One region of the Arthrobacter sp. UCD-GKA genome, then DNA from elsewhere that is predicted to be linked to it. Evidence: predicted binding sites of a transcription regulator. Region 1 holds the regulator's gene; the other holds the start of a gene.

Region 1 (4,416 bases):
AGATCGAGTTCGACAAAGACGGAGGACTCGCTGGTGATGCGTTCGAGGCGAGCGCGACGACCCGTGAGTTTTTCGGCAGACATGCACATTCCTTTAGATCAGGCGGTGAGACGAGGATGTGGGGCGGCGGGACATCGATGCATGATCGGAGGAAGGGCCAAGGCCCGTCCTCCGGCACCATTGCCGCCTGCCCCAAGTTTAGCGTGAGAGCGTGTGAGGACCCTGATCGAGCAGTTCCTCGAGGCGGACAAGGAACGCGGTGGTTTCCGCTTCGGTGCCCGCGGTGACCCGCAGGTGGCCCGGAATCCCGACGTCGCGGATGATGACCCCGGCCTCAAGCAGCCCGTTCCAGATGGCCTTGGTGTCCTTGATCCCGCCGAAGAACACGAAGTTGGAGTCGCTGGAGGCAGGGTGCAGGCCCATGCGGGTGAGCTCGTTGACGATCCTGTCACGCTGGATCTTGATGTCCTCAACGTTGGCCAGCAGGGCATCGACGTGCTTCAGCGCGGCATTGGCGGTGGCCTGGGTGACTGCCGAAAGGTGGTACGGCAGGCGGACCAGGCGGATCGCGTCGGTGACTTCCGGAGCCGCGGCCAGGTAGCCCAGGCGGGCGCCGGCCAGGGCGAACGCCTTGGACATGGTCCGTGAAACGATGAGCCGCTCGCGTCCCGGCAGCAGGGACAGCGCCGACGGGGTTCCGTTGTGGGCGAATTCCGCGTACGCCTCGTCAACGATCACGATGGCGTTGCTTGCCGCGCCGGCTTCGTAGACCGCTTCGACGACATCCAGGCCCAGCGCGGTGCCGGTCGGGTTGTTCGGCGAGCAGAGCAAGATAATGTTCGGCGCCGCCTCACGGACCTGTGCCGCGGCGTCGATGGCCGAGAGCCCGTAGTCCGCCGAGCGGACACCGGCCAGGTAGGCGGTGTCGGTCCCGGAGGCCAGCAACGGGTACATCGAGTAGGTGGGAGGGAAACCCATCACCGTGCGCCCGGGTCCGCCGAAGGCCTGCATGACCTGTTGGAGAACCTCGTTGGAGCCGTTGGCTGCCCAAACGTTGTCGGCTTCCAGGCCGTGGCCCAGGTAGGCGGCGAGACGTTCGCGCAATTCGGTGAACTCGCGGTCCGGGTAGCGGTTCAGTCCCATGGCTGCTGCTGAGACTTCTTCGACGATGGCGCGATGCACTTCCGGGGGAAGCGGATGGGTGTTTTCGTTGACGTTCAACTGGATGGGTACGTCGATTTGGGGTGCGCCGTAAGGTTCAAGACCTTGAAGATTCTCTCGCAGGGGCAGATTTGCCAGGCGATTTAGCCGTTCATTCACGGCTCAAGTCTACGGCGGCGGCGCGGTGACCTTGGAATCTTCACCGGTGCCAGGGGTAATAAACGGTTAGCAATGGTGGGGCGCGGCATCGAGCGGCGCGCCCGGAGGGCTCTGGCCCTAGCTTCCGGTGGGGACGAAAATTTCCGCCCCGGGATGCAGCACGGAGCTGTTGAGGTTGTTCAGGTCGCCGATCTGCCGAACGGCTTCGCGGGGCTCGAGCTGCGGGGCGAACTCCCTGGCGATCCCCCACAACGTGTCGCCCTCGATGACGGTGACGGTGACCGCTTCGACGCCCAGCGGGGTGTCGACCGAGGCATTGGCCGGGGACTGGAACAGGCCCAGGAGCATGAGCACCGCCGCGCTGACCAGGAAGATGGGCAGTGCAATCAGCACGAATTTTCCGCGGCGAGTGAGCCGCAGTGGCGCCAGCTCGGGCCGCGAGGCCAGTGCGGATTGCGGTGCCGGGGTGTAGTCGGACGTTACAAGGTGGAGCGGGGCCGAGAAAGCAGTGTTTGCCATGTCGTTGCCTTTCCTCTGTATTCATTTGCCGTACGGACCCGGTGGCCCATTCGAACAGATGACGGTTATTCGAACGCATCTTTCGAACGTGTGTTCGTAGTGCGCATCTTATTTCTAGCACCTTTGGACGACACGTGTCCAGATCTGTTCGAACAAATCTTTGAAAGTAGTGTCTTTGTCTACTAAGATGGGGGTAGTGGAGCGATGTATTGACTACATCAGTTCCCACCGACAATTTGCGGCACGCGCGGGCAACCGGCGACGATCGGGATGAGGCATTGACAATGACGACCGAACAACGAACCCCTCGACGCGACGCGAAGAGCCTGACCATCCGTCAGAAGAAGGTTCTTGAGACCATCCAGCGCTCCGTGAGCACCAATGGCTACCCGCCATCGATGCGGGAAATCGGGGACGCCGTGGGATTGGCCAGCCTCTCAAGCGTGACCCACCAGCTGAGCCAGCTCGAGAAGCTCGGCTACATCCGCCGCGACCCGCGCCGTCCGCGGGCCATGGAGATCCTGCTTCCCCTGCAGCTCAAGAGCGAGAGCAAGCTCGAAGTGGTGGAGGGCCAGTCGGATCTGAGGGCAGCCAACGGGATGAGCGTCTCGGAGCTGACCACCTCCGCGGACACCGCCATGGTTCCCCTGGTGGGGCGCATTGCCGCCGGCGGACCTATCCTGGCCGACCAGGCGGTCGAGGACGTCTTCGCCCTGCCGCGCCAACTGGTGGGACACGGCGAGCTCTTCATGCTGAAGGTCAGCGGAGACTCGATGATCGACGCCGCCATTTGCGACGGCGACTGGGTGGTCGTGCGACGCCAGCAGACCGCAAACAACGGCGACATCGTCGCGGCACTGCTCGAGGACGAAGCCACGGTGAAGACCTTCCGGCAGCGTGACGGGCACACCTGGCTGCTGCCGCAGAACTCCCGCTACGAACCCATCCTCGGTGACGCCGCAACCGTCATGGGCAAGGTCGTATCGGTCATGCGTTCGGTCTAGGCCGCACCAACATTCATCCCCCGCAAACACGTGAGGACCGGTCAAATGACCGGTCCTCACGTGTTTCCCGTGAACCCACGGGACAGGACGTCCTAGCCTTCGCTCAGGCGCTCGAGTGCGGAAATCACCGTCGCCTTGTCGGGCGTGGCCCACAGGGGCGGCAGCGAGGCACGCAGGAACGTGCCGTAGCGCTCGGTGGCCAGGCGCGAATCCAGCACGGCCACCACGCCCTTGTCGTTGACCGAACGGATCAGTCGACCGGCGCCCTGCGCGAGCCGCACCGCGGCGTGGCTCGCGGCCACGGCCATGAAGCCGTTGCCGCCGTGCTTGGCCACGTCGCGGCTGCGGGCCGAGGACAGCGGGTCGTCGGGCCGCGGGAACGGGATCTTGTCGATGATGACCAGCCGGCAGGCGTTGCCCGGCACATCCACGCCCTGCCAGAGCGTCATCGTGCCAAAGAGGCAGGTGTCGGGTTCGGCGGAAAACTGGTCCACCAGGGCCTTCATGCTGGACTCGCCCTGACACAGGATCGGGATGTCCAGGCGTGCCCGCAGGATCTCCGCCGCTTCTTCCGCGGCACGGCGCGAGGTGAACAGCGCCAGCGCCCCACCGCCGGAGGCCTTGATCAGGTCCTCGATCTCGGACAGGGTTTCCTGGGACATCTGGCGCCCGGGCTTGGGCAGGTGCTTGGCGACGTACAGGATGCCTTGCTTGGGATAGTCGAAGGGGCTTCCCACGTCCACGCCGTTCCAGGTCGGCGCCCCCTCGCCCACGAGGCCCAGGGTGCCCGCCACGGGCTCGAAGGCCGCCCCGATGGCCAGGGTTGCACTGGTGAGGATCACCGTGCGCCCGTCGAAGAGCCCCTCGCGCAGCTTGCCCGCGACCGAGAGCGGGGCGACGTTCAGGGTCGGCTGGCTTGACTCGTCGGGTTGGACGTAGCCCTCCCCCGGGCTGAAGTGCCCGGGACGCGAGGCCCAGATGACCTCGCGCTCCTCAGTCATTTCAAGCATCTTGCTGCACTGCTCCACCAGGTACATGACCTGCGAGCGGGCCATCTGGCGCCCGCCGTCGGCGGGGGCGTTGGCCTCGGGCTTTGAATCGGACAGGACCACGCGTGCGGCCTCGGCGATCTGGTTGATCGCCGCCTGCTGGTCCTCGTTCAATCCGCGGGCCATCAGCCCGGTGGGGACGCCCTCCAGGGCGCGCTGCAGCGCCTTGGCCCCCTGGTTCAGCGAATCCACGCTCACCGAGCAGTGCTTGCGCGCCGCCGAGGCAGCGGTCTGGACCATGGCCACCGACAGGGGCCGGGTCACCGAGGAGGTCACGCGGTCCTGCAGCTCGTGGGCCTCGTCGATGATGACGGTGTCGAAGTCCGGCAGCACGGCCAGTCCCTCGAACGCCGAGACGGCCAGCATCGCGTGGTTGGTGATCACGACATCCGCGGTGGCCGCGCGGGCGCGGGCCAGTTCGCTGAAGCATTCGGAGGCCATGGGGCATTTTTGGGATCCCAGGCAGTCCATCGCGCTGACCGAGACCTGTCGCCAGGCCTTGTCGCTGACGCCCGGGGCCAGGT
Region 2 (4,416 bases), on a different contig from region 1:
TTGACAGAAATTGTGACCACCATCGCTGAGGTTCAAGAAAGCTTGAACGAAAACCTAGACGTCGTTGGCATCGTGGTCAACAAAAAGAAGAAGAACCGCCTGGACCAAGACCGCTGGATTATGCAAATGCGCCAGGACTACGATGGGTTCGTTCTTGAGCCCTCCCTTTTCGACCGAGAAATCTACGCTAAATCCCAGGCAGGCTATGTGCCATTGAAGACCTTTGGATCTTCAAGCACGGTCGAACTGGCATCCCTGAAACGTCTAGCGGAAAACATCATGGAGAGGACAGCCCCATGACTCAGGATGCGCAACGCGGGGACCGAGGCGCTGCAGCCGGCAACATCTTGCGTGGGCTCAAGAAAGCAAACCGAACCAGTGTGATCGCTGAGATAGTCTCCACCGACGGAAAATTTCCGCCAAAGCAGGATCCCCCGATCCAAGAACCACCCGCTGTCGCCGCCGAGCCAGAAGCGAAGGAACCCGAGACTGCTCAGCCGCCCCAGGTAAACCCGCCCGCCCCGTTGGCGCAGAGCCCGGCCTACGTGCAACCGGCAACGATCTATCAGACGTTCGCTGCGCAACAGGCTCAAGCCCCTTCGCCTCCGGCTCCAGCGGAGGACCTCACCAAGAAAAAGAAGACTGGTATTTTTCAAACGCCCGAGCAATATACTCGGCTGCGCGCGACATTCGATGCGACCAGACACCTGACTGGTTACCAGACCATGTCCGAATACGCGGCCGCAGCCATCGACGCACTCAACGATCATATGGAACAGACCTACAACGGGGGAGAGCCCTTCACCGTCCGGCCCGGTGCGGTACGAGCCGGACGACCTATCAAGCTCGACTAGCTACCCCCAATCGCGACTTGCGACCTTGGGAGTGCCCGAAACGCCGGCAATCATTCCCCGAACGAAGTTCCGCATCTCCGGCTCAGACCAGCCATTGCCGACTCCAGCTAGGCCTCCTTGCCTGCGGGTGAAGACCGCTTCCATACCCATCGACATGATCTCGTTCGCTGGGTCATCGTAAAACTAACCCATCTAGCGGTTGACAAAATTGTCCGGACAACGGCGCTCCTTACCCTTGGCCAAGAGATTTTCGGTGCGCTCCACCCCGTTGTGAGCTGGAGAAAAGGATCAACCGGTTCGGCCACGAGGCTGCCACCGTTCCGGAGCAGCAGCAAGCCCCGCCGGCGCAGGCGTCCGCGGCATCGCGGGCAACGGTCGGATTCAATTTCAAGATGACTCCCGAGGATCACCAAAGGCTCAAGGACCTGTGTGCTCGTGAGGAGCGCAGCATCCAGTACATGCTCAACAAGATCGTCTGGCCGGCCGTTGAACGCATGCAGAATGAAGCAGGCCGAAACTAGCAGCAACGAGGCCGGACCGCCCTGCCTGCACCCCGCCGGGTCACGGCTCAGGCAGATGGAGTGCTGCCGTTCCCGGACAGCTGCAAGCCAAGGGCGTTGATGGCGGACAGCGCCCACATGCCTGCCGAGAGGCAACCGGCGTTTCTCGCATGAGGTACTAACCGCGGCCTTCCGGCCATAAGGCCGGGAGGCCGCGGCTATTTCCTGCCCTGGCCGGCGGGTGGATCGCAACCGCTGGCCCTCTGCGCGATTCGCCGGTACCTGTGCATATGCGGCCCCGTGGTTTTCGGCTTTGACAGGGATTTGCCTGCGGCCGGATTCCGGCCGTTCGTGGGCATCGATCATGCCCCCGGGTTCACCCCACAGGAGCGGAACGGATCAAACTGTGGGTGGCGGACGTATCCTTGAGGTGAATACTTGTTCCATAAACTTAGGTCGTAAAGTGACTATTCAGTACATACGTTCTGTCGAAGTGGGCGGCACTTCGGTCCCGCTGCTGGTGGCCCAAACCGCGGTCGCGGCGGGGTATCCCTCGCCGGCCCAGGACTACTTCGACGGCACGATCAACCTCAGCGAGCATTTGATCCACGACACCACGAGCACTTTCATCGTGCGGGTCTCGGGCTGTTCCATGGAGGGTGCCGGCATCTCGGACGGGGACGAGCTGATCGTCAACCGCGCCCGAAAGCCGGTGGACGGCTCGATCGTGGTGGCGGTCCTGGACGGGGAAATGACCGTCAAGCGACTGCGCCTGACCCCGCGGGGCGTGGTCCTGCAGGCGGAGAACCCTCAGTATCCGGATCTGGTGGTGGGGGAGCTGGCGTCCCTCACCGTGTGGGGAGTTGCCGAAACATGTCTGCACCAGCTCCTGGCCTGACCCTTTGCCCTCCACGGGAGCCCTCCGCGGAGGAGTACATCGCCCACGTGGACGTGAACAGCTTCTACGTCAGCTGCGAACGGGCCTTTGACCCGAGACTGGTCGGCCGGCCGGTGATCGTGCTGTCCAACAACGACGGCTGCGCCGTCGCCCGGTCCGACGAGGCCAAGGCCTTGGGCGTGGAAATGGGCGCCCCCTGGTTCAAACTCGCGCCCACGGCCACTTCCACCGGATTGGTTGCCAAGTCGAGCAACTACGAGCTCTACGGGGACCTCTCGGCGAGGGTCATGCAGCTTCTAGGCCGGCACTCGGCCTGGGTCGAGGTCTACAGCATCGATGAGGCCTTCCTGGGAGTCCGCGGGACCCTGCCCGAACTCCAGGCACTGGCCCGGCGCATGAAGCAGGATGTGATGGACCACCTGGGACTGCCGGTGTGTGTGGGGATCGCCAAAACGAAAACCCTGGCCAAGCTTTCAAACCAGTGCGCCAAAAAATTCCGCAACCTGGGCGGGGTCTGCGTGTGGGATGCCGTCACCGTGGAGGACCGCGAACACCTCCTGGGCCGGCTGCCCACGGTGGAAATCTGGGGCATCGGTCCTCGCCTGGCCAAGCGCCTGATGGGCCTGGGAATCCGGACCATGAAAGACCTCCGTGATGCCGACGCGGTGATGCTGCGCAACCGCTTCTCCATCGTCATGATGCGCACCATCCTGGAGCTGCGCGGAATCCCCTGCATCCCCCTGGAGGAGGAGCACGAAATCAAGGGCCAGCTGATCTTCAGCCGTTCCTTCTCCACTCCCATCACCGACACGCACGGCATGGAGCAAGTCCTGGGGATCTACGCCCAACAGGCCTCCGCGCGCCTGCACAAGCACCGGCGGCAGGCCAAGGTGCTCACTGCCTGGGCGATGACCAGTTACTACAACACCACGGACAACCACCAGCCTGCGGTGACCGTAGCCCTTCCGGGTCCGACCGCGGACCCGCTGCTGCTGACGCGCGCGGCCAAGGCGCTGCTGCCCAAGATCCTGGACGGGGTGAAATACGCCCGGGCCGGAATCGTGGTGACCGATATCCGACCCACCGGCGCCCAAGAGACCTTCGAGCCGTTCGTGAACCGGCACGAGGCCAAGGACATCGGCCCGCTGATCCAGAGGATCAAGCAGCGCCACGGGGTGAACGCGGTCGGTCTGGGCCTGGCGGGCATGAAGACCGGCCCGGAATGGACGATGCGCCGGGAGATGATGTCACCGCGTTACACCACCCACTGGGACGAGCTGCTGGTTGTGTACGCCAGCTGATCCATCCCCGTTGGATCCAGGTCTTGGGGACTATTGGGCCAGGGATTGGCGCTAAAGGATAGGAAGGCAGGTCCATGCAGCGCTGGCTCACCGCGGAGGGCATGGCCTACTGCTGGGGTTTGGGCTTGTCCTGTTTTTCCGATGGGTTCGCGGGCAGGGCGTTGTCCCAGTAGCGGGTCGCCTGCTCGGTGAGCACCGCCAGGCGTCCGCGCAGTTCCGCGACTTCCTCGCGTGCCTGGGCCGTTTCGGCCTGCGCGGCCTTCATCGCATCCTGTGCCGTGGCACGTTCGGACGCCTCCGCCTCGCGCAGGGAGCGGATCTCCGCTTCCAGCGCTGCAACCCTGGCTTCCGCCACATCGGCCCGCTCCGCTTCTTCCTGGACGCGGTGGGCCTCGGCGTCGACCAGGGCGCCGGCCTCCACGGCCTCCGTCCGTGCCGCCTCGAGGGCGGCCTGGGCGGCCTCCAGCTGTGCGGTGTGCCGGGCGTCGGCCTCGGCCACGGCCACGGCCCACAACCGGGCAAACGCCTGCTGCGCGGCCTCGGTGACCGCGACCACCGGGTGTGAACGCTGCGTGCGCCAGACTTCCACGGCGGAGCGTGCGGCTTCCATGGAGACCCCGGCGCGTGAACGCACCGCGGTGACCGTCACCTTGAGGTTTTCGGATTCCATTGCGTCGATTGCCGCCGCCGCGCGATCCATGGGGGAGTCGACCACCATCACCACATCCTAAGTAGTAAAAATATTACTATTATTATTACTACTAAATACGGTCCTGTCCATCCTCCGGCGGGCTTGGCCCGCCACCGCGGTGCCCGGTGCCGCGCCGAGCCCGCGCAGCTGCCGGACCTCCTTGGTGTGGGCA

What was found. The regulator LexA, encoded in region 1, represses DNA repair genes until DNA is damaged. The targets are predictions, from matches to a motif close to TCGAACANNTGTTCGA.
Region 2: BLJ79_RS17950 (LexA family protein) is a predicted target of LexA. The motif match lies at 1,785-1,800, and genes of this name have one in related genera.

The regions. Positions count from the first base shown of each region.
Region 1 is NZ_MOLR01000009.1:56,562-60,977, forward strand. It holds gene hisB (imidazoleglycerol-phosphate dehydratase HisB) at 1-83, opposite strand, end outside; gene BLJ79_RS16255 (histidinol-phosphate transaminase) at 199-1,320, opposite strand; gene BLJ79_RS16260 (LysM peptidoglycan-binding domain-containing protein) at 1,438-1,839, opposite strand; gene lexA (transcriptional repressor LexA) at 2,124-2,843, shown strand; gene BLJ79_RS16270 (ATP-dependent DNA helicase) at 2,936-4,416, opposite strand, start outside.
Region 2 is NZ_MOLR01000011.1:70,597-75,012, forward strand. It holds gene BLJ79_RS17940 (ParA family protein) at 1-300, shown strand, start outside; gene BLJ79_RS17945 (ParB family protein) at 297-854, shown strand; gene BLJ79_RS23830 (hypothetical protein) at 1,247-1,375, shown strand; gene BLJ79_RS17950 (LexA family protein) at 1,824-2,252, shown strand; gene BLJ79_RS17955 (Y-family DNA polymerase) at 2,228-3,553, shown strand; gene BLJ79_RS17960 (DNA-binding protein) at 3,660-4,271, opposite strand.